One region of the Roseovarius sp. THAF8 genome, then DNA from elsewhere that is predicted to be linked to it. Evidence: riboswitches for the same ligand, from Rfam matches in the RefSeq annotation. Region 1 holds a riboswitch; each other region holds the start of a gene.

Region 1 (7,716 bases):
TCGGCGGCAGCCTCGGGCTGGCCGGAGCGGCAATGCAGGGCTACCTGCGCAATCCGCTGGCAGAGCCCGGCCTGATCGGCGTCTCCGGCTCTGCCGCGCTGGGGGCTGTCCTGGCGATCCATACCGGGCTCGCGGGGGCATTCGCGCTCGGCCTTCCCCTGGCTGCGCTCACGGGCTCCTTGCTTGGGGTGATCCTGGTCATGTCACTGGCCGGCCCGCGCGGCACGTCCCTGACCCTGATCCTGGCCGGCATCGCGGTCTCTGCCCTGGCCGGGGCGCTGACCTCGCTGGTGCTCAACCTCTCGCCCAACCCCTTCGCCGCGAATGAAATCGTCTTCTGGATGATGGGCTCGCTCACCGACCGCTCGATGACGCATGTGTGGCTCGCCCTGCCCTTCATGGCCGTGGGCTTTGCCCTTTTGGCCGGCCTGGGACGTGGCCTCGACGCGATGACGCTGGGCGAGGATGCGGCGGCGGCCATGGGCATCCGCCTTGTTCGCCTGCGCCTGCTGCTCGTACTTGGCACCGCCTGCGTGGTCGGCGCGGGCACGGCGGTCGCGGGCGCCATCGGCTTTGTCGGCCTCGTGGTCCCGCACCTCCTGCGCCCCCTGGTCGGGGCGCATCCCTCGCGCCTGCTCTGGGCCTCGGCATTTGGCGGCGCGGCCATGGTCCTGGCCGCCGACATTGCTGTGCGGGTCATCCTGCCCGCCCGCGACCTCAAGCTTGGCGTGCTGACCGCCCTTGTCGGCGCGCCCTTGTTCCTGCATCTCATCCTGAAGCTGCGAAAGGAACGGATATGAGCCTTCTGTCCGTCAAGGACTTCACGGTCTCTTTGCGCAATCGCGATGTGCTGCGCGACGTCAGTTTCGAGATCGGGACAGGCGAGTTCGTCGGTCTCATCGGCCCCAACGGCGCGGGCAAGACGACACTGATGCGGGCCGCGCTCGGCCTGCTGCCCTTCACCGGCTCCAGCAACCTCGCCACCCTGTCGGAGAACGCCCGCGCCAGGCAAGCCGCCTGGATGCCCCAGGCCCGCGAGATCGCCTGGCCGGTGACCGTGGAAACCGTGGTGATGCTGGGCCGCACCCCCTATCTCAGCTCTATCCAGAACCCGGCTGACCACGACCGCAAGGCCGTCGACGACGCACTCGACTGGATGGAGCTGACCGAGTTTCGCCACCGCGATGCCACGCAGCTTTCGGGCGGCGAACAGGCCCGCGTGCTGATCGCCCGGGCGTTGGCACAGGAAACTCCGCTGCTTGTCGCGGACGAGCCGATCGCCGGGCTCGATCCCGCCCACCAGATCTCCACCATGCAGACCTTCGCGGCCTTGGCACGGACCGGCAAATCCTCCCTGGTGTCGTTGCATGACCTCGGGCTTGCCGCCCGCCACTGCACCCGTCTGATCATGCTGGGCAACAAGGGGCTTGTTGCGGACGGCAAGCCCGCCGATGTCCTGACCGACCGACGCCTCGCCGAGATTTTCGGCGTGACGGCATGGTTTCAGGACACCGACAAGGGCTTCGTTTTCCAGCCGCTCGAGGTGCTGCAATGAACGGCGTCTCCCTCCACCGCCCCTGGCTGGAATTCGATCTCGGACAAGAGATGCAGGTGCTTAGCTGGGCCGTCCACAGGCCCGGTCTTGTCCACGCCCGCCGCATTGTCTGGCGCGAAGTGCGCGACGCGGACCTGACACAGGACCTTGACGCCCATGATTGGCTGCAAGCCGAGCTTGCAGTGCGAAATTCCGAGGATGCCGTGGCCGTCCTGACCTCCCGCGATGTTGGCAGCTTCACCCACGCCGTCGCCACCGTTGGCGCGACAGAGGCGCAGGCCGTCGCAACCGTGGGTCTCAGCAACGCCGAGCGCGTCGGTCACAGGACCGCTCTCGAAAACGAACACTGGGGCACCATCAACATAGCACTCCGTCTCAACCGCCGCCTTACCGACGTCGCGCTCATCGAGGCCATGAGCATCGCGGTTCAGGCGCGCACGGCTGCTGTGATGGACGTGGACATGCCACTCGCGCCCGGTCGCGCCACCGGGACCGGAACCGATTGCATTGCCGTCGCGGCGCTGCCGGGGCAGACACGCTATGCCGGCCTTCACACCGAAATCGGCGAAGCCGCGGGCCGCGCCGTCTATTCCGCCGTTCTGGACGGCGCACGCCAATGGTTGGCCACAAGAGGAGAAATGTTCGATGCAACATCTTGAAGCCGTACTGAAGGACGGGCTGAACGACCCGAATGCGGGATGGAACATGGGCTCTTTCGGCGCGATTGCAGAATTTCACCAAGTGGCGGGCGATCCCCCGGCGACCGAAGCATCAGCATTGCAGCAGGTCACAACGCGCGGCGGCATCCGTATCGACACACTGGATGGCGTTCGGCCAGTTGCCTACGAGACGCTCAGTCCCCGATCCCACCGCTGGACGCAGGCGGTCTCGCTCTGCCTGCCCGAAGACGCCGCTTCGATGAACCGGCGGGATGTTTTGACCGAACTCGGCCCCGACGCGCATTCGATCCGCGATGAAGACCGAGAGGCGGTCATCTTCGACATGGGCCTCGCCCAGCCGCAGGTCGATTTCTGCATCCGCACCGCCGACCCGGCGTTGCTGGAAACTCTCCGCGCGAACGCCGGGCGCTCGCTTTTCGAACAGGACAACCCGGCAATGGGTGCGATCCTGAAGGCGCATCCGCATCGCGTCGCCCTGACCCGCCTTGGCCGGGTCGAAGTCTACCAGATGATCGGCGGACCGGACACCGGCGGCACCTCGCCCGAGGGGCCACACACCCATGTGCTGCCCAAGCTGTTGCGTGCCAATCGGACCCATTCCGCCAACACGCCCATTCCCGACGGCTGGGTGCCCTGCTGTGGCTTTCACCCGAACAGTCCCGTCATGGGACGCCTCGGCGAGGAGCAGGACTTTGACGAGACGGCATTCGCGGCGTTCCAGGCGCTGCTGTCCGATTGGGGCCCCCAGGACTACGTCGACCAGAAACAGCGCGTGTGGACCGCGCTCCGCGAGGCACGTGACCCCGAAACCTGGGTCGAACCCGACACCCGCGTGGCCCGGGCCGGTCTTCGCAACGCGATCCGACAGTGGCGGCGCCAGCACGGCGACAGCCCTCTGCTGAACGCCTGGGCGGTTGCGTTCGACCGCGGCGATGCGGACGCCGATCCGGAAAATCCTGGGCACTGAGCGGTCAGGTCCACGCCGGACCATCCCGCCCTAATTGACCGGTTGGCAGATATCTGTATGCCTCTTGGGGCAGACACCAAACGAGAAACCGAATGCCGCCCTCCGCCACTGTTCATTTCTGTCAGAACTGCGGTCCATCAGACCTCTTGGATCTGCATGCAAAACTGACGGGTTCTGGTCTGGCGAAAACGGTGATGGTCGTCGAACGCGGGTGCATGAATGGTTGTGCCAGTCCGGTTTCCATGGCCATGCAGGGCCCGGGCCGGGCCACATACTTCTTCAACGGGGTAGATCCGGCGGCGGATGCAGAAGATATCGTCGCAACCTTGCACGCCTACCTTGCTACCCCAGACGGCTGGATCGAGGACGCGCAGCCCTGCGGCAGGCTTAGGTTCTGTCTGGTGGGGCGTGTCCCGGCGCTCAGTTGCTAAGCGTGACGGTCCGCGCAACCGGCGTATCGTCCACGGCCAGCGGCCGGTGATCGTTGCTGTTCAATGCCACTTCCAGTTCTACCTCGCCTTCGGGCAGGGTATCCAGATGCATCCAGGGGCCATAGACCCGCGCCAGTTTTACGCCGTTGGCATAGACATGGGCATGTCCCTCGCCCGGGACATGGTCACGGCTGGCATTCTCCGGCGAGAACCGGAAGTTCTCGGTCATGATGTGCAGGTTCCATCCGGCGGACGGATCGGGCGTCACCTCGATCTTTAGCGTCGGCGCATCGGCGCCTGCCGGAACCGACAACATGTCGCCGTGATCGTGCATGCCTGCCCCGGCGTGTTGCTCGTGACCGCCATGATGGGCTGGGTCGCCATGATCATGCCCGTCAAAAGTGACACCGTTCGCCGCGGCGACCGCAAACCCGATGCCCCCGCCGAAAACAAGGCCGATAAGAAGCATCGGAATGGAACGGTCCATGATCGGGTCCAAATTCAGCCTTAACAAGAAGGCGGGCGCGCAAGGCACGCGCCCGGAATGTGATCTGCCGGTATCAGGCGGTCTGAGCCTGGCCGGCCGCTTCGCTTTCGCGCGACCAGAAGAAACCCGCAAAGGCTCCTAGCATGACCCAGGCCGCCAATCCGATCCCAAGCGCGCGCGATGCGAACAAGGCGCCGATTTCTGTCGGCACGGGTCCCGTAAAGACCTCGGGTTCCGGCGCACCGATGACATGCGGCGCCAGCAACAGCACCACAGCGGCGCCCCACCCGGCCCAGTTGCGGCTGAACGCGATCAGCCACATGGCAATGGCCGCCGTCAGCACGGTTGCGAACCACCAAACTTGGCGCTCGTAGACATCGGCAGCAGCCACGCCCGGAACTTCCGGCGCGAGGGTAAAGCCCGGCGCAAGGTGCACCGCGACAAACCCGGCAACCCCCCAGATCAGGCCCGTGCGCGCGTTTATCGCCGCACCACGGTTTTCGGCCAGCGACATCAGCGCCACCAGAACCATCGCGTAACCGGAATAGATCAGCATCGTGAAGACGATGCTCAGCCCGTCGCGCACGGCATCGAAGCCCGGCAAATCCGGCGTGGCCGAAACGGTCGAGTCGGTCCCGAAATGCACCAGCTCGCCGCCTTCATAAAGCTCTGCGTGAAGCAGGACCGGCTGCACGAAAAAAAGCTGCAACAGGGCGATGATCAACCCTGCGGCAGCGCCAGCGAACAAGGCGCTGGTCAGCAGACGCGTAAACACCGGTTCAGTGGCAGGGGAAGCCGGTGGCGTGACGCACATCGTGCGCCGCGTCGTGCAGCGTCGCGGCCTGAACGTGGCCTGCCACGAAGATCACGCCAAGGCCCAGCGCGGCGATGGCGATCACCGAAACCAGCCCGGAGGCCGATGTTGTCTGTGCGGCGGTTGCAGTCTTTGCAGTCATAGTACTACCTCTTTGCCTTCACACCCGAAGGCCTTGTGGTTTCGGTCGTGATCAGCAGGTCTCCTGGCTTGCGGGTCTTCATCGTCTGGCTGGCCTTCCCGGAGTGCTCCAGTGACGTATTCAGCCTGATTCGCCGCCTACAGTTGCGGGGACAGCCACGGAATTGCCGAATATTATCAGGCGCACCGCGTTCCCTGTTTTCCATTTCTTGCGGAAATGGAACTGATCACCATCGTTAGTCTAGCAAGCATTGCCACCTGTCAACAATACAACGCAAAACGATAGGCGAATCTCAATCCCAGCGACCAAACCGCAAGGCGAACGTCCCGGCCCGACTTGGAAACGTACTCTGTGTCAGGCTTGCAAAGTCCCGCCCCACTCTGACATAGACAAGACAATCGCCGCGCCGGGCCTCAAAGCAATGCCGCTTGCCGACGCACTTCAAAGGATACCGCCCTCCGAAAGGGTCGCTCACACGTCGCAGCATCTATCGCAGAGGCGCTCCATGGCGGATCAACCCAGGCCAACTCCGGCACGCATCTTTTCCTCGCAGGAAAGGCAAAGCCTGTATGACATAATCGCAGCGCGCCGCGACGTGCGGAACGAGTTTCTGCCCGAACCGATCGACGAGGAAGCTCTGCGCCGGGTTCTCGAAGCAGCCCATGCTGCGCCGTCCGTCGGCTTCATGCAGCCATGGAACTTCATCCTGTTGCGTGATGCCGAACTCAGAACACGGGTGCACAGCATCTTCAGCCGCGCCAACGAAGAAGCCGCCGCCATGTTTCCCGATGAACGCCAGTCCGCCTACAGGTCGCTGAAGCTCGAAGGGATCACCAAAGCGCCGCTCAATATCGTGGTCACATGCGACCGCACCCGCGGCGGCAAGGTGGTGTTGGGCCGCACGCATAACCGTGACATGGATCTGTATTCGACCGTCTGCGCGGTGCAGAATCTCTGGCTCGCCGCCCGCGCCGAGGGGATCGGCGTGGGATGGGTCAGCATTTTCGATCACCAGGAAATCGCCACCATGCTCGGCATTCCCGAACATGTCGAGCTGGTTGCCTATCTCTGCGTGGGATATGTCGATCAGCTATACGACCAGCCCGAACTGGCAGCCAAGGGCTGGCGGCAGCGGATATCGCTCGATGACCTGATCATGCACGAGGGCTGGCAGGACTGACAGCCCAGCCAAAGGGCCCTCAAAGACACGCCAGCGCCACCCAAATTGCGGTTTCCGAGAGCAATTGCACAGCCCCCAGAACGTCGCCGGTCTGCCCGCCGATCTTGCGCCACGCCAGCCAGCCGATGGCCGCCGTCACCAACGCACAGGCCAGCAGCGCCCAGGGCGCAACCACCAGCGCCACGACCGCCACTGCCGCCAGAACCCCGCGCGCGGCCTTGCTGCGCCCCGCCGCGCTGCGCCCCAGACCATCCGCGCGGGCCGGCGCAAGGCTCTCCTGCACCGCCACCATTGCCCCCCGGCTCAGCATGGCTGCGCCGACGAACGCACAAAGGCCGGGATCGGCGTCGGCAACGGACACCGCCCACAGGGCCGCGACCACCCCCATCGCAACCACGCCATAGCTGCCGATGCGGCTGTCGCGCATGATCTCCAGCGCGTGCGCCTTGTCACGTCCGCCACCATGGCCGTCGGCAAAATCCGCAAGCCCATCGAAATGCAGCGCTCCGGTGACCAGCGCCAGCCCGCCCAGCGCCAACAGGGCCGATATCTGGTTTGACGCGCCGACCGCCGCCGCCAAGCTGAAAACCAGCCACGTCAGGGCGCCGACCATTGCCCCCACCGGAACGAACGCCCACCGCGCGGCCAGCATCGTCGGCGGGTCGTCACCGATCCGCCCGGCCGGAAGCCGGGTCAGCAGCATCAGTGCCAGTTGAAACTCGGCAACGCGCGCACGTAGGTTCATTGACCCGACACCCCGGCCTCGGCAAAGGTCGCCATCCCGTTGTGACAGGCCAGCGCCGAGCGCAACACGCCCAACGCAATCGCCGCGCCCGAGCCTTCGCCCAGCGCCATGTCCAGCGACAGGATCGGCCGCATGCCCAGTTCCGCCAGAAGCCGCGCGTGCCCCGGCTCGCGGCTGACATGCCCGACTAGGCAATGGTCCAGGAACCGACGGTCGGCGGCAAAAAGCGGCACCGTCGCCGCCGTGCAGATGAAACCGTCGAGGATGACCGGAATGCGCCGCGCCCGCGCTTCCAGCACGGCGCCACAGATCGCCGCCTGTTCGCGCCCGCCGAGCCGGGCAAGGATTTCCAGACCTCTGGCGTCCGAATGACGCGCGCAGGCGCGTGTCACCACGTCGATCTTGCGCGTGACCCCGGCGTCATCCGATCCCGTCCCCTTGCCCACCCAAAGCGCCGCCTCTCCGCCGAAGGCGCCCTTGGCCATCGCGGCGGCAATGGTCGAGTTTCCGATGCCCATCTCGCCGAGGATCAGCACACTGACGCCAAGATCAACGGCCGCAGCCCCTCGGCGCAGGGCGTCCAGCGTCTCAGCCTCTGACATGGCCGACCCGGCGGTGATATCCGCGGTCGGCTGGTCCAACTCCAGCGCAATCACCGACAGCTCGGCTCCATTTGCGCGGCACAACTGGTTGATCGCCGCGCCGCCATTTTCAA
Region 2 (7,716 bases), 2.0 Mb from region 1:
TGACGGTATCGGTGTCCCAGTTCGGCCCCGGAAAGACCGAAAACTGCGCATTCTTGATCACGTGCCGCGTCTTGTAGGTGGTCCGGTTCGGCACGGCGGCCTGCATGTCCACGGGTTCGCGCAGCGCCACCTTGCGGCCCTTCATGTCCAGCTCCACGTGGCCGGGGTTGTTCAGCAGCGCCTGGTAGGCCTTCTTGAAGGCCATCTCCGTATCGCCGCCGAACGCATCCACGTACTTGGAAAAGTCGAAATCGTTGACCAGTTCGAAGATCTTGTCCACCGGCATCGTGACCTCGCCTTCGAAACTGACCTTGCTTTGCATGGTCAGGCTGTCCGCCAGGTAATAGGTCCCCGCAGGCTCCAGGACCGTGCGGCCGTTCGCGGCGGCGTCGGCGGCCTCGAAGGCGGGCAGGTCATCGGTGCTGCCGTCGCCCTTCGCGCCATAGTCGCGCACGTCCACCAGGCCGATGATGTCGCGCAGGAACACTTCGGTCACATCCTCGATCCGCAGGTCGTCGATCCGCACCACGCCACCGTTCGGCCCCGTCAGGTCGATGCCGAAATGCCCGTACAGGGGCTCGGTGCCCCACACCATGTCCACGCCGCCACGGTCGCCGCTGCCGACGATGGCCCTGACCTCGAAAACCTCGCCGTAACTGGTCAGCGTCACGCTGGGGCCGGTCTCGGTCAGCCCGGTCACGTGAGTGCCGCCCGCACCGCCGGCCCACCCGGCGATGCGCACGTTGGGCAGGCTGCCGGACACCGCCTTCACCCGCGCGGTGATCTGCAGGTAACAGCCCGGCAGGATCGGCGTCTCGCCCATGTAGCGCAGCTTCTGCGTGCCCTGGACCTTCTGGACCTCCAGCGCGCCGCCGAAATCCTGGTCGGCGGGGACGAAGGCGGCATTGGCGGCGCCATCATAGGTGTCCGACCCCGGCGTGCCGTTCTCGCTCGACCAGACATCCAGCCCGTTCGCAAAAGGCGGCGGCATGAAGACGATGCCATCGGTGATTGCCTTGTTCATGAATTTCCCTTTCCGCGCCCGGGGGCCTTCCCCCAAGGCGTCACGTGATTGCCAGCAAAGGCGCGACACGGACCGCACCCGGGCTTCGGGAAGTATCAACGGGGGGTTAACGGGGGATCAGGCCACCGTGACGGTGGGGGCACGCTCCTGCACGCACCGGCAGCTCAGCGGACCTTTCCGCCGTTCACGACGGAAGCGAGCGTCAGCCCCTGGGGTGGCGATCCGACGGAAATTCTGAAGCACTTTATGCCTGCCAAATACATCCTCGGAAGGGTTGTTGCGCCCGGCCTCAGACAAATCGCCAGCCCGAGGGAGGGGCTGACGATGGCCGGGCAGCTTCGCGGCTGTCAACCGGCCGGGGGCCCAATTTCGAAAGTTGGTAAGGGCTAGTAGCCGCCTTTCGCCGCAGCTACGATGCTCCGAGACCCTCCAAGGTCCGCTGTGCGAGACCTCGCTGCCGTTCAAGACGGAGGCAAGCGTCAGCCCCTGGGATGGCGATCCGACGGAAATTCTGAAGCACTTTATGCCAGCCAAAGACATCCTCGGAATGATCGGTGCGCCCAGCCTCAGCCAAATCGCCAGCCCAAGGGAGGGGCTGACGATGGCCGGGCCGCTTCGCGGCTGTTAACCGGCTGGGGGCTCGATATTAGTGTCTCTCACGGACTCGGACCGTACATTCGCCGCGATAAAGATGAATGGCCGAATTGCGGACAAACCAAACGTCAGCCTCACAAGCCGCTTGATTGCCAGACCGCGGGCTGGCGACCGACCGATGTTCGGCGCAGTTTATCCGCGCCACGTCCGCAAAAACTCGGATCGAAGCACCACCGTCACCCAATCGCCAGCCCGGGGGGGTGGTCTGGCGATCGCGCGGCGGCCTCCGGCCTTGATTCCGCGCGACACGTGTCTTTCTTCACGTCGGTTATGCCGGACGTAAAAGACGTCCGATCTATAGCCCCGGCGCGGAGTCAAGCCGCAGGCCCCGCGCCATCGCCGCCCCCACGGCCCGGCGATGGCGCTCGGGGATGTAGATCACACTTGTCCGCAATAAACCCACATCAGACTGTCGCTGCAAATCCCGCCGGCTACGCCATCCCGCCCTGCACCAACCTTTCCGCCAGCCGCGCATAGGCGTCCGACACCGCGCCGTCCTCCAGCGCCACGGGCCGCCCGGCATCGCCGCCAAGCCTTGTGTCGAGGTCGATGGGCAACGCCCCCAACAGCGGCAGGCCCAGCCTCTCGGCCTCGGCTGCCACGCCGCCATGGCCGAATATCGCCGCCTCGTACCCGCATTGCGGGCAGTGAAACATCGACATGTTCTCGATCAGCCCCAGCACCGGCGTCTTCAGCGTGTTGAACATGTCGATCGCTTTGCGCGCATCCAACAGCGCCACGTCCTGCGGTGTCGACACCACCAGCGCCCCCGTGGGCTGCGCCCTCTGGCACAGGGTCAGCTGCACGTCCCCAGTGCCCGGCGGCAGGTCGACCAGCAGCGCGTCCAGCTCGCCCCAGTCGACCTGGGCCATCATCTGCTGCAACGCCCCCATCAGCATCGGCCCCCGCCACACCACGGCGCGATCCTCCTCGATCATCAGGCCGATGGACATCATCTTGACGCCATGCGCCTCCAACGGCGTCAGGATCTTGCCGTCCGGGCTCTGGGCGCGTTCGGTCACGCCCATCATGCGCGGCTGGCTCGGCCCGTGGATATCGGCATCGAGCAATCCGACGCGCCGACCCGCCCGCGCTAGCGCCACCGCCAGGTTCGACGCCACGGTCGACTTGCCCACGCCACCCTTGCCCGACGCCACCGCGAGAATCGATTTCACCCCGCTCGGCCGGATCGACGCGCTGCCGCCCTCGGGATGCCGCCCGACCTTCAGCGTCGGCGCGGGCGCCTCGGGCGCCTCGGGCGCCTCTGCGGTCAGCGCGACCTGCGCCGATGTCACCCCCTCGACCGACAGCGCCGCACGCTCGGCGGCGGCCCGCAGCGGTTCCATCCGGCGGGCCATCTCGGGGCTGGGCGCCTCCAGCACGAATCGCACCTCGCCGCCTTCGAGTCGCATCGCGCGCACCATGTCGCGCGAAATCACCGTCCCGCCGTCCGGCAATTCCAGCCGGTCCAGCTCTCGGCGCACATTTTCGAGTATTTTCGTCATGCCCGGTCTCCATGCATCTGCGGCGTTGAAAGTGGCACTTCCAGAAGCAGGTGCAACCCCCGTTTCAACCCCGCCCAAAAAACTGGCAAAGCGGTGATTTCACACGTAAAAAATGATCCGATCTTCTATGCGCCAACTGCATAGCTGCGTTGCAGCAAAACGTATTGTGCATGCGCAGCATATCGCTATCTTTAACTCAACAGCGAACGGAAACGGTCACAGCGCCAAACGCTCGCGAAAACAATCAGGTGCCTCTCCTCCCGTTTGGTACCTGTTCGGGATACCGCCTCTCCTCCCTTGTGCGGTCCCGGCAAGACCTGGGTTCCCTTGGAACCCAAACCTGACGAACGGTCCCTTCCTCCTCCCTGGGGCCCGACGTAAAGAACGGCGGCGCCTCTCCTCCTCCCTGGCGTCGCCGTTTTTTCTTTTTTACCCCGACAGCGTTCACAAGGCCCTCGCCGCACCGCCCCCGCGCCGGCAAACAGCCAGCGACCCCGCCGGCACGCGGCAGGATCAAGGGCCTGGGATCAATGCACCACCCTTGCGGCCCGCCCGCGCCGGCCCCGCGTCATCGGCGCGGCGTGGCGCGCCTCCTCCAGCACGCGGGCAAACGCCCTGGCCGCCGCGCTGTCGGCATTCCGGACCGCGGGTTCGGCCAGCGCCTCGCGCACGACCCCCGCCGTGACGGCGCCGGGATAGCCAAAGACCCACTCCAGGAAACCCAGCCGCGCCACGGCCTCGGCCTCGGCGCCGGTGGCCCCGCTGCGCTCCAACCCGTTCATGATCGGTGTCAGGCTCATGCTTTCTGCTCTTCCTCCGGCCGCACCCCGGGCCGGACTGGGGCGAGGGAAGGCCGCGCGAGAACCGCTTTTCCGGTCCACCGCCCGCACCGCCCCCCGCGGTTCGACGTCGTCCCAAAGGCTGGTTTCCGGGCTTGGCGGGGGTGCGGATACGCGCGCCTTCCCGGGGCATGTCGCCCCAGTGGCCATCTGCGGTATCCCCCATCCTTACCGTTGCGGGGGCAGCGCCGGACTTGCACCGGCTTCCCAATTCTCCGCGACCTGCGCGGCACCTTCGGGACTCTCACTTTGCCGCCAAGCGGCCCCTGACGCAACCCGCGATTGCGACGTTGAAGCGCCGCGCGACGACACGCGCCACACCTTCAAGCTCAGGCCAGAACGTCCGCCCACTCCGGGTGCCGGCGAAACTGCGACGCGGCAAACGGGCAAAGCGGCGTGATCTTGCGCCCCGCCGCGCGGGCATCCTCCACCGCGCGGGTCACCAGCGCCAGCCCCACGCCCTTGCCGCGATACGCGTCCGGCACGCCGGTATGGTCGATGATCATGCCCGTGCGCCCCAGCTTGGAATAGGTCAGCTCCGCCTCCGGCCCGTCGTCGATCCGGGTGACATAGCGCCCCTTGCTCTCTCCGTCTTCGTGTTCGATCTGCATGTCTATACTCCCCTGGCTGCGCGCAGCATGCCGCAGCGCCGCAAAAAGGTCCACAACTCGGCACAGCGCAGGCTCCGCGCACGAAACCGCCTCGAACGCAAAACGGCGCCCCGCCGGGGCGCCGCCTCAAACCCACGCGGGCCGGATCACTCCGCCGCCAGCTGGTCCATCACCTCGTCGCTGGCCTCGAAATTCGTCGTGACATTCTGCACGTCGTCATCGTCTTCCAGCGCGTCGATCAGCTTCATCAGCTTTTGCATGCCTTCCAGGTCCAGTTCGGTGGTGGTCGTCGGACGCCAGGCCAGCTTGGTCTCCTCGCTTTCGCCCAGCTCCGCCTCCAGCGCGGTCGAGACATCGTTCAGGTCGGTATCGGCACACCAGATCACGTGCCCGTCCTCGCCCGATTCCACGTCCTCGGCCCCGGCCTCGATCGCGGCCATCATCACCGTGTCGCCATCGCCCGCATCCGAAGGGTAGGTCACCTGCCCCTTGCGCTCGAACATGAACCCGACAGAGCCGGTCTCGCCCAGGTTCCCGCCATGCTTGGTAAAGGTCGAGCGCACCGTGCTGGCGGTGCGATTGCGGTTGTCGGTCATCGCCTCGACGATCACCGCCACGCCGTTGGGCCCATAGCCCTCGTACCGGATTTCCTCGTAATCCTCGCCCTCGCCCGCGACCGATTTCTTGATCGCCCGGTCGATATTGTCGTTGGGCATCGACTGCGACTTGGCCTGCTTGACCGCCAGTCGCAGGCGCGGGTTCTTGTCGGGGTCCGGGTCGCCCATCTTGGCGGCGATGGTGATCTCTTTCGACAGCTTGGAAAAGAGCTTCGCCCGCTGGGCATCCTGACGGCCCTTGCGGTGCTGGATATTGGCCCATTTGGAATGGCCGGCCATGACGTGCCTCCGATGACATGCGTAAAGTTCACGCCTCTATAAATCAGGCGCAGGCCCCTGTGCAATCCCGCCAATCGCCCGCTCCGCGCCGCCGCGCTGGACCAGACCGGCGGCTATCTCTTGAAGGATGACAGGCGCGCCGCCCGGCCCCGGACCGCCCCCATGCCCGGCGTGTCATGTCGCGCGATCCGGGCCGCCCAGGCCGCGCCGCCTCAGCGGCAGTGCCGCGCGATCTCGCGCTCGCGCAAGCCGGTCTGAACCAGCAGACACTTGTCCCGCGCGGCATAGTAATAGCCCCGCGCGTACCACATCACCGCGTCGGGCTCGCTGCCGTCCGACACCAGCCATGCGCCGCGCAGGTACTTCACCGCGTATTTCAGGTTGGTTTCCGCATCCAGAAGGTCGCTCGGCGCGCCCTGAAACCCCATGCCCCGTGCGGTGGCGGGCAGGATCTGCATCATGCCGAAATAGGGCCCGTTGCGCGCCCCGGGCCGATAATCGCTCTCGCGCTGCACCACCCGGTGCACCAGCGACCGTGGCACCTCGTAGTCGTCGGCATACTGGTTGATCAGCGCCCGAAGCTGCGGCGTCTCGTTGGGATAAAGCGGCGGGCTGTGCGCGGCACGCGGCTCCGGCGCCTCCTTCGCACTGCATCCCGCAACCACGCAAACCAGCATGAAGGCCATCAAACGCCGCATCAGAGAATCCCTCGTTGTTTCGGGGTTTCTTCCCCAAGCCGGCATTTCAGGCAAGCTTCTTGGCATCCGACGCGCGAAAATCCGCCCGAAACCGCGCGCGCCCCGCAAGATTTCACACCGTGCATCTTGACGCAGGGGCAGCCTCAACCGATCTTCGCTGCATCCGGGTGCGAGGCTCCACCCGGCGGCTACAAGGCGCGGGGTCGCGCCAAGAGTGCTTTCCTCCCCTGGACATACAGACATGCGCATCATCATCGCAACGGCCCTTGCCGCGTTCGCGGCCCTTCCTGCATTCGCCGACCAGACCCAAGGCAACGTGGTCTCATTCGACCGCGACACCAACGTTCTCGTGCTCTCTGACAAGACAGTGTGGTACATTCCCGGCGACATCGTCCTGCCCGCCGACCTTGCCGCTGGCGATCGGCTCCAGTTCGACTATGACACCGCGGGCGAGGATGGCCTCACCAAGATCCACGCGATCACCCGCGTCGCCATGGCCGCGACTCAAGGCGCGCGTGGCGGCAGCTGACAGGTAGACCCCACTGCATGGGCGGGCGGGGTTTCCCCGCCACGCCATGCAGCCGAATGATCAAAGCGGCGTCGGCTGATCCCGTCTGCGGCAAAGGCATCGCCTTCAGCCGCCCACCGGCCCAGCCCCGCCGCGCAACAGTACCCACGACCGAATGAGACCGGCCCTGCGGCTCTGCATCTTTGGGCACAACCGGATTTGCGATCGGGGGTCGAAGACACGCTACACCCACCCCACCGCCGCACGATAAAGATGCCATGTCGCGTGGCCCAACACCGGCAGCACTATGATCAGCCCAAGGAATAACGGCACCGTCCCGATCAGCATCAGGACGGCCACGATGGCCCCCCACCGGGCCACGATGGCCGGATTCTTCTGCATCACGCGCAGCGACGTCGCCACCGCGACAGCCAGCCCGACCCGGCGGTCGATCAGCATCGGAAAGGTCGTCAGGCTGACCGCCAGTACCGTCACAGCAAAGACCGCGCCGACGGCAATGCCGACAACGATCATCGTCCAGCCCGGCCCGGTCGTCAGAACGTCCGTCATGAAACCTGTCAGGCTCTGCGGCGGCTGCGGCCCCAGCGTCCAGTCATAGATCTTCATCGCGGCCAGCATCCAGATCAGGAAGACCGCCAGCAGATACACCGCCATCACCAGCACCGGCCCGACATTCTCGGCCCGGACCACCGACAAAGCGGCGCTCCAGCCCACCTCCTCGCGCCGCTCCGCCTGCCGGCTCATCTCGTAAAGCCCGATCGCCACGACCGGCCCCAGCAACAGAAAACCTGCCGCCAATGGGAACAGCATCGGCAGCATCGCCCTGTGGAAGGCAAAGAAGGACAGGCAAAGACCGATCGCCGGATAGATCATCACCAGAAACATCACGTCGCTGCGAAAGCGGCTGAAATCGGCATAGCCCTTGTGCAAGGCATCACTCAGATCCCTGTGTGACAACGA
Region 3 (7,716 bases), 1.7 Mb from region 1:
CAGGCCCCATTTCCCGCGCCCACAGCAGCCGCCCGTCCAGTTCGTAGGTCCATTGGTGATAGGGGCAGACCAGCTTGGGCGCGTTGCCCTTGGCCACCTTGCACAGAACCGAGCCGCGGTGGCGGCAGGAATTGTGGAAGGCGCGGATCTCGCCATCGGCGCTGCGCACGATGACGACGCCATAGTCGCCGACGCGGTGGGTCACGAAGCTGCCCGGCTTGGGCAGTTCGCAGGCCGGCACGGCAAAGAGCCAGTCGCGGTAGAAGATGTTTTCCATGTCCGCGCGGAACACGTCCGCATCGGTATAGAATGCCTGCTCCAGCGCATGGCCCGGCCGACGCCGCGCCAGCAGATCGCTGATCGGTTGGGTGTTCATCCTTGGCCTCCTGCCGCGCCCCGCGGCGAATTCGGGCAGGAGGTCGGCACGCGCGGTCCGCAGGTGCGGCAAGCGAGGAGCCGGACCCGAAGCAGCGCCCGCACCGCCACCCGCGGTTTGACGTCATTGCAAGGCTGGTTTCCGGACTCCGGTGCGGCCCTTGTGCGGGACCTCGTGGCGCGAAACCTTCCCGGGGCTCCTCTTCCCCAGTGGTCGTGACCGCGCCCGTTGCAACACCGTTACCGTTGCGGGGGCAGTGCCGGGATTTCACCGGCTTCCCAATTCTCCGCCCGCAGGCGGCACCTTGCAACTTCCCCGATTATCACAGGCCGGGCGGCGCAATATGAGAATTGCGACACTCGCTGAAGTGAATCAGACATCCTGCACGATGGGACAAAAATCGCTGCAGCAAGGCAAACTATATATTGACAGTTTCGTGTGCCAGAACCCAATATGGTGTTGCTTTGGTGCCCGCGACTCAACGTTGTGGGTGAAAAGGGAAGCCGGTGCGACACCGGCGCTGCCCCCGCAACTGTAAGCGGCAAGCCAAGGTCCGGAACCACTGGTGAGGCAACACCGGGAAGGCGGACCAAGGCGCAAGAGCCGCGAGCCAGGAGACCTGCCAAGGCGCAGTGAACGACGACCGCGGGCGGAGGGCCCGGGCGCGTGTCAGGGGCCCTGGTGGCCTGCTGTTCCCGTGTCCTGTCCCGCCATTCGCAAACCAAAACAAGGGACAGAGCACCATGAGCATCACCGTCTATTCCAAACCTGCCTGCGTGCAGTGCACCGCAACGACCCGAGCGCTGGACGCCCGTGGCCTCGCCTATGACATCGTCGACCTGACCGAGGACACCGCCGCGATGGAGCATGTACAGGACCTGGGCTACCGGCAGGTGCCTGTCGTCGTCGCCGGAGACGATCACTGGGCCGGGTTCCGTCCCGACATGATCGGCCGGCTCTGCTGAGCGCATGGCGGGGCTGGTCTATTTCTCGAGCGGGTCCGGCAACACGCGGCGCTTCGTCGAAAAGCTGGACCTGCCGGCACGGCGGCTGCCGCGTGTCGCGAGCGATCCTGTCCCGCAGATCACCGCGCCTTTCGTTCTGATCTGCCCGACCTATGCCGATGGGCATGGCAAGGGCGCAGTCCCAAAGCAGGTGATCCGCCTGCTGAATGATCCCGCCGCCCGCGCCCTGCTGCGCGGGGTCATCGCCAGCGGCAATCGCAATTTCGGCAAGACCTTCGCCATGGCCGGCGACGTGATCGCCGCCAAATGCAGCGTGCCCGTGCTCTATCGGTTCGAACTGGCCGGCACCGACACCGACATCGCCCGCGTGCGCGCCGGGCTCGACATATTCTGGAGAGAGACATGCTTGACGCCAGCCTGACCGCCGACCTCGACTATCACGCGCTGAACGCGATGCTGAACCTTTACGACGATCAGGGCCGCATCCAGTTCGAGGCCGACCGGATGGCGGCGCGGCAGTTCTTTTTGCAGCACGTCAACCAGAACACAGTGTTCTTCCACTCGCTGGACGAAAAGCTGGGCTACCTTGTCGACGAAGGCTATTACGAGCCCGAGGTGCTGGACCAGTACTCGAAGAACTTCCAGCGCCGGATCTGGGACGCGGCCTATGGAAAGAAGTTCCGCTTCCCCAGCTTTCTGGGGGCGTTCAAGTATTACACCTCCTACACGCTGAAAACCTGGGACGGGCAGCGTTACCTGGAACGGTACGAGGACCGCGTCGTGATGAACGCGCTGGCGCTGGCGCGCGGCGACGAGACGCTGGCGCTGCAACTGATGACCGAGATCATCGAGGGCCGGTTCCAGCCCGCCACGCCCACCTTCCTGAATGCCGGCAAGAAGGCGCGGGGCGAGTTCGTGTCGTGCTTCCTGCTGCGGCTGGAAGACAACATGGAAAGCATCGGGCGGGGCATCAACTCGGCGCTGCAATTGTCAAAACGCGGCGGCGGCGTCGCCCTGGTGCTGACCAACATCCGAGAGCACGGCGCCCCGATCAAGGGCATCGAGAACCAGTCCTCCGGCGTTATCCCGGTGATGAAGCTGCTGGAAGACAGCTTTTCCTACGCCAACCAGCTCGGGGCGCGGCAGGGGGCCGGGGCGGTCTATCTCAATGCGCATCACCCCGATATCCTGCGCTTCCTCGATACCAAGCGCGAGAATGCGGACGAAAAGATCCGCATCAAGACGCTGTCGCTTGGCGTGGTGATCCCCGATATCACCTTCGAACTGGCCAAGAAGAACGAGGACATGTACCTGTTCTCGCCCCATGACGTGGAAAAGGTGTACGGCTGCGCGTTCTCGGACATCTCTGTCACCGAGAAATATCACGAGATGGTCGACGATCCGCGCATCCGCAAGAAGAAGATCAACGCCCGCGCGTTCTTTCAGACCATCGCCGAGATCCAGTTCGAAAGCGGGTATCCCTACATCATGTTCGAGGACACGGTGAACCGCGCCAACCCGATCGCGGGGCGCATCGCCATGTCGAACCTTTGCTCGGAAATCCTGCAGGTAAACGAGGCGTCGGAGTTCAACGACGACCTCAGCTATGCCCGTATGGGCGCTGATATTTCCTGCAACCTCGGGTCGATGAACATCGCCCGCGCGATGGACGGCGGTGACCTGGCCGGGGCGGTCGGCACAGCGATCCGGGCGCTGAACGCGGTGTCTGAAATGAGCGCCATCGACAGCGTGCCGTCGATCCGCAAGGGCAACGAGGACAGCCACGCCATCGGGCTGGGGCAGATGAACCTGCACGGCTACCTCGCGCGCGAGCGCATCCACTATGGCTCGCCCGAGGGGATCGACTTCACCAACATCTATTTCTGCACCGTGCTCTATCACGCGTTGCGGGCATCGAACGCGCTGGCCCGCGAGCGGGGGCGGTCGTTCAAGGGGTTCGAGGCCTCCGATTACGCCGACGGTACCTTTTTCGACAAATACGTCAGCCGCGACTGGGTGCCCGAGACCGAGCGGGTGACGACGCTTTTCGCGGAGGCCGGTGTTGCCGTGCCCACCCAAGAGGACTGGGCGAACCTGCGCGACGCCGTGATGGCGGACGGGCTTTACAATCGCAACCTTCAGGCGGTGCCGCCCACCGGCTCGATCAGCTACATCAACTACGCCACCTCCTCGATCCATCCGATCACGTCGAAGATCGAGATCCGCAAGGAAGGCAAGATCGGGCGCGTCTATTATCCCGCGCCCTACATGACCAACGACAACCTGGAATTCTACCGCGACGCCTACGAGATCGGGCCCGAGGCGATCATCGACACCTATGCCGCGGCCACGCAGCATGTCGACCAGGGGCTGTCGCTGACGCTGTTCTTCCCCGCCGAGGCCACTACCCGCGATATCAACCGGGCGCAGATCTACGCGTGGAAGAAGGGGATCAAGACGATCTACTATATCCGCCTGCGCCAGATGGCCCTGGAAGGGACCGAGGTGCAGGGCTGCGTCTCGTGCTCTCTTTGACCTGACGCCCCGCAACCGCACCGCCGCAATACCGACGCGATACAGACGTGATGCCGACGTCGAAAATCCGCCCCCAAAGGCCCGGAGACCACCATGAAAGACCTCGCCAAAACCACCCGCGCCATACCCCGCGCCGTCAACTGGAACCGCCTCGAGGACGAGATCGACCTCGACGTCTGGAACCGCCTGACGGTCAATTTCTGGCTGCCGGAAAAGGTGCCGTTGTCGAATGACATCCCCAGCTGGTCGCAGCTGACCGAGGACGAGCGACAGTTGACGATCAGGGTATTCACCGGGCTTACGCTGCTCGACACGATCCAGAACACCGTGGGCGCACCGAGCCTGATGGAAGATGCGATCACGCCCCATGAAGAGGCGGTGCTGAGTAATATCTCCTTCATGGAAGCGGTCCATGCCCGCAGCTATTCTTCCGTGTTTTCAACCCTTTGCCAGACGGCCGAGGTGGACGAGGCGTTCCGCTGGTCGGCCGAGAACGAGCACCTTCAGGCGAAGTCGCGCCTGATCCTCGACGAGTACGACGCCACCGCCTCGCCCCTGCGAAAGAAGGTGGCCAGCGTATTTCTGGAGTCCTTCCTGTTCTACTCGGGCTTCTACCTGCCGATGCACTGGTCCAGCCGGGCACGGCTGACCAATACCGCCGACCTGATCCGCCTGATCATCCGTGACGAGGCGATCCATGGCTATTACATCGGCTACAAGTTCCAGCGCGGACTGGAGCGTCTGCCCGAGGCCGAACGGCAGGAGATCAAGGATTTTGCCTTCGGTCTGCTGTTTGACCTCTACGAGATCGAGGCGCGCTATACCGAGCAGCTTTACGATCCGCTGGGACTGACCGAGGATGTGAAAGCCTTCCTGCATTACAACGCCAACAAGGCGCTGCACAACCTCGGGTTCGAGGCGCTATTTCCCGACGAGGCCTGCAAGGTAAATCCGGCGATCATGGCGGCCCTGTCGCCCAACTCGGACGAGAACCACGATTTCTTCTCGGGCTCGGGGTCCAGCTATGTCATCGGGAAGGCCGTCGCGACAGAAGACGAAGACTGGGATTTCTGAAGTGAGGTCTTCACTTTTTCGGGACGACGGGCCTGTGCGAGTCTTGCGGCTGAGACGCTAGAGACCAGCGGATGTGCCGAGGCACCTCGTTCCTTCGGTGCTGACGTCGACCATGCGGGTTTCAACATGTTCTCAGAAGCCGAAGACCGTCATAGACGGCCGCATGGATATTACGGGAGGCAACGGCGTCGCCGATCCGGAAAAGCGAAAAGCCGGATTGCGCGTTGCGGATGAGGGTCTGGGGGCGTCCGGCCAGGAGAGCGTCCCGGTTCACCTCGCCCAGGTTGCGGGAGAGGGGTTTGAGGTCGAAATAGAGGTCGTCCAGGGGAATGGTGCCGTTGTTGACCACGACCTGGTCCACCTCGCGCGTGGACTGCGCGGCACTGAAATCGCTGCCCAGCCTGGCCAGGAGACGGTTGCCCGCGCGCTCGATCGAATGCAGCCGCCAGGTGACGGTGAAGGTTACATCGCGCGCCTGCATCTCGCGCAGGAAGGGCGTCAGCGTCATCGGCATCACCTCGGCCGACAGGGCGCGCTCGGGGCTGACGATCTCGACCCTTGCACCGGTGGCCGCGATCATCTCGGCCGCTTGAAGGCCGGCCGCGTCGCCGGAATTGTCGAACACGAGAACGTTGCGGCCGGGCTGCGCATCCCCCGAGAGGATGTCCCAGCTGGACACGGTCAGGTCCTGACCGGAGGTGAGCGGCACCTCGTGGGGCAGGCCGCCGGTGGCGACGATCACCACGTCCGCGCCGGCCTCGGTGACGGTTTCGGTCTCGGCGAAGCTGTTGAAGTGGAACCGCACGCCCAATCGTTCGCATTCGGCCATGCGCCAGCCGATCAGCGACAGGATCTCTCGCCGCCGCGGCGACTGGGCCAGCAGCCGCACCTGTCCGCCGGGGTCGTTCGCGGCTTCGTGAAGCTCGACCCGGTGGCCCCGCAGGGCGGCGACGCGCGCCGCTTCGAGACCGCCGGGGCCGGCGCCGATCACCAGCACGCGGCGGGCCGTTTCGGCGGGTTCGATGCGATGGGGCTGTTCGCGTTCCCGCCCGGTCGAGGGGTTGTGGGCGCAGAGCGCGGCGGCCCCCTGAAACCGGCGGTCGAGGCAGAAGTTGGCCCCGACGCAGGGGCGGATGCGCTCTTCTTCGCCGGCGGCGATCCGGCGTCCGATATCGGGATCGGCCAGATGGGCGCGGGTCATGCCGATCATGTCCACCATGCCGGAGGCGATGGCGTGCCGCGCGGTGGCGACATCGGCCACCTTGGCGGCATGAAAGACGGGCATTCCGGTGGCCTTGCGCAGGCTGGCCGCGGCGTCGAGATGTGGCGCGCTGGGCATTCCGTGAACCGGGATCATATCGGTCAGTCCGGCATCGGTGTCGATATGGCCACGGGTCACGTTGAGGAAGTCCACGAGGCCGCTGTCGCGGAGGCGACGCGAGATTTCCCCCCCCTCTTCGGCGTCGACGCCGTCGGCGCACATTTCATCGCCGGCATAGCGCAGCCCCAGAAGGAAGTCCGGGCCGACGCGGCGGCGGGTCTCGGTCAGCACCTCCATCGCGAGACGCATGCGGTTTTCGAGCGATCCGCCATAGGGCGCGTCAAGGTGATTGGAGCGTGGCGACCAGAACTGATCCAGCAGGTGGCCGGTGGCGAGAAATTCGAGCCCGTCGAGGCCTGCATCACGCATCCGTTCGGCGGCGGTTGCGTAATCGTCGATGATGCGGGCGATATCCCAGTCCTCGGCCAGCTTGGCCGCGTGCCGGTGCGCGACCTCGCGCTCGTGGCTGGCGGAAATCGTCGGCAGCCAGTCGCCCCGGTCCCAGCGGGTGCGCCGGCCGTGATGGGTGAGCTGGATCATCACCGCGCAGCCATGATCGTGGCACTCGTCGGCCAATCTGCGCATCAGCGGTACGATCTCGTCGCGATAGGCCTGCACGCCGCCTGAACTGGGGGCACTGTCGGGCGAGACCGCGGCGGAGCCCATCGTCATCGTCAGCGCCACCCCGCCGCGGGCCCGCGCGACATGATAGGCGCGATAGCGCTCCTTGGGCAGCCCGTCCTCGGAGTAACCCGGCTCGTGCCCGGTGATCAGCAGGCGGTTCTTGAGCGTCAGCGGCCCGATCTGGAAGGGCTGCATCAATGGGTCTTCGCGCATGGGTCGGTCTATCCTCGTTGGTGGCGGTTGTCTTGTCACCCGGGCCGGTGCGATCCCGAGCGCGCGGGGTTCAAGGGCAGCTTTGCAAAAAACAAAGCGCATATGCTGTGGTATCCGGGCCGGAAACCGCAGAAAAAACCGTGACGATTGGTCGATACTGTGTAGGAAGTGGTATTCGACCCCGCGCGGCACGGCCCGACGTGCCTGCGCCGCGGAAGATGAGGGATATGCGTACGCATGGTAAGACAGGTTGGCGAGCCCGGAAATGACGCATTGTCCGCGGGAGACGCGTCGACGGACGACAGCTTTCGCGTGGACAAGTTCGTGGCCACCGCGCACCGGATCAGCCTGGCCGACCGGGCGCTGTTGCACGAACTGACCGTCGGGGTTTTCTGGCCGCACCGATGGCGTGATCTGGATGTCTTCATTTCGCTGGGCGAAGGGTACTTGGCGGTCGACGAGATCGGTCGCGCCATGGGGTCGGCCATGTGTTTTCGCGCGGAGCCGGATTTCGCGATGCTGGGCATGATGGTGACCGCGCCGCGGCTTCAGACGATGGGAACGGGGCGTTGGCTGTTGCGCAGGGTGATGAAAGAATGCTCCAAGGC

What was found. Region 1 has a riboswitch for cobalamin ahead of FIU85_RS14670 (CbtB domain-containing protein). Riboswitches for the same ligand answer to the same signal wherever they lie in the genome.
Region 2: it holds a riboswitch for cobalamin, as region 1 does, so the genes downstream of both, FIU85_RS04550 (hypothetical protein) here and FIU85_RS14670 (CbtB domain-containing protein) in region 1, are expected to answer to the same signal.
Region 3: it holds a riboswitch for cobalamin, as region 1 does, so the genes downstream of both, nrdH (glutaredoxin-like protein NrdH) here and FIU85_RS14670 (CbtB domain-containing protein) in region 1, are expected to answer to the same signal.

Annotation. Positions count from the first base shown of each region.
Region 1 is NZ_CP045410.1:2,994,573-3,002,288, reverse strand. Features, by position in the region: gene FIU85_RS14705 (iron ABC transporter permease) at 1-800, shown strand, start outside; gene FIU85_RS14700 (ABC transporter ATP-binding protein) at 797-1,555, shown strand; gene FIU85_RS14695 (adenosylcobinamide amidohydrolase) at 1,552-2,214, shown strand; gene FIU85_RS14690 (hypothetical protein) at 2,201-3,202, shown strand; gene FIU85_RS14685 (DUF1636 family protein) at 3,295-3,633, shown strand; gene FIU85_RS14680 (hypothetical protein) at 3,623-4,120, opposite strand; gene FIU85_RS14675 (CbtA family protein) at 4,194-4,895, opposite strand; gene FIU85_RS14670 (CbtB domain-containing protein) at 4,900-5,076, opposite strand; cobalamin riboswitch at 5,112-5,318, opposite strand; gene bluB (5,6-dimethylbenzimidazole synthase) at 5,582-6,256, shown strand; gene FIU85_RS14660 (adenosylcobinamide-GDP ribazoletransferase) at 6,276-7,001, opposite strand; gene cobT (nicotinate-nucleotide--dimethylbenzimidazole phosphoribosyltransferase) at 6,998-7,716, opposite strand, start outside.
Region 2 is NZ_CP045410.1:927,183-934,898, forward strand. Features, by position in the region: gene FIU85_RS04540 (glycosyl hydrolase family 28-related protein) at 1-1,024, opposite strand, end outside; gene FIU85_RS04545 (Mrp/NBP35 family ATP-binding protein) at 2,110-3,183, opposite strand; gene FIU85_RS04550 (hypothetical protein) at 3,711-3,983, opposite strand; cobalamin riboswitch at 4,085-4,274, opposite strand; gene FIU85_RS04555 (GNAT family N-acetyltransferase) at 4,352-4,633, opposite strand; gene FIU85_RS04560 (YebC/PmpR family DNA-binding transcriptional regulator) at 4,780-5,529, opposite strand; gene FIU85_RS04565 (lytic transglycosylase domain-containing protein) at 5,742-6,227, opposite strand; gene FIU85_RS04570 (hypothetical protein) at 6,469-6,756, shown strand; gene FIU85_RS04575 (DUF2189 domain-containing protein) at 6,979-7,716, opposite strand, start outside.
Region 3 is NZ_CP045410.1:1,263,278-1,270,993, reverse strand. Features, by position in the region: gene FIU85_RS06150 (aromatic ring-hydroxylating dioxygenase subunit alpha) at 1-376, opposite strand, end outside; cobalamin riboswitch at 491-698, opposite strand; cobalamin riboswitch at 825-1,018, shown strand; gene nrdH (glutaredoxin-like protein NrdH) at 1,120-1,341, shown strand; gene nrdI (class Ib ribonucleoside-diphosphate reductase assembly flavoprotein NrdI) at 1,346-1,762, shown strand; gene nrdE (class 1b ribonucleoside-diphosphate reductase subunit alpha) at 1,744-3,876, shown strand; gene nrdF (class 1b ribonucleoside-diphosphate reductase subunit beta) at 3,970-4,950, shown strand; gene FIU85_RS06125 (NADH:flavin oxidoreductase) at 5,072-7,108, opposite strand; gene FIU85_RS06120 (GNAT family N-acetyltransferase) at 7,346-7,716, shown strand, end outside.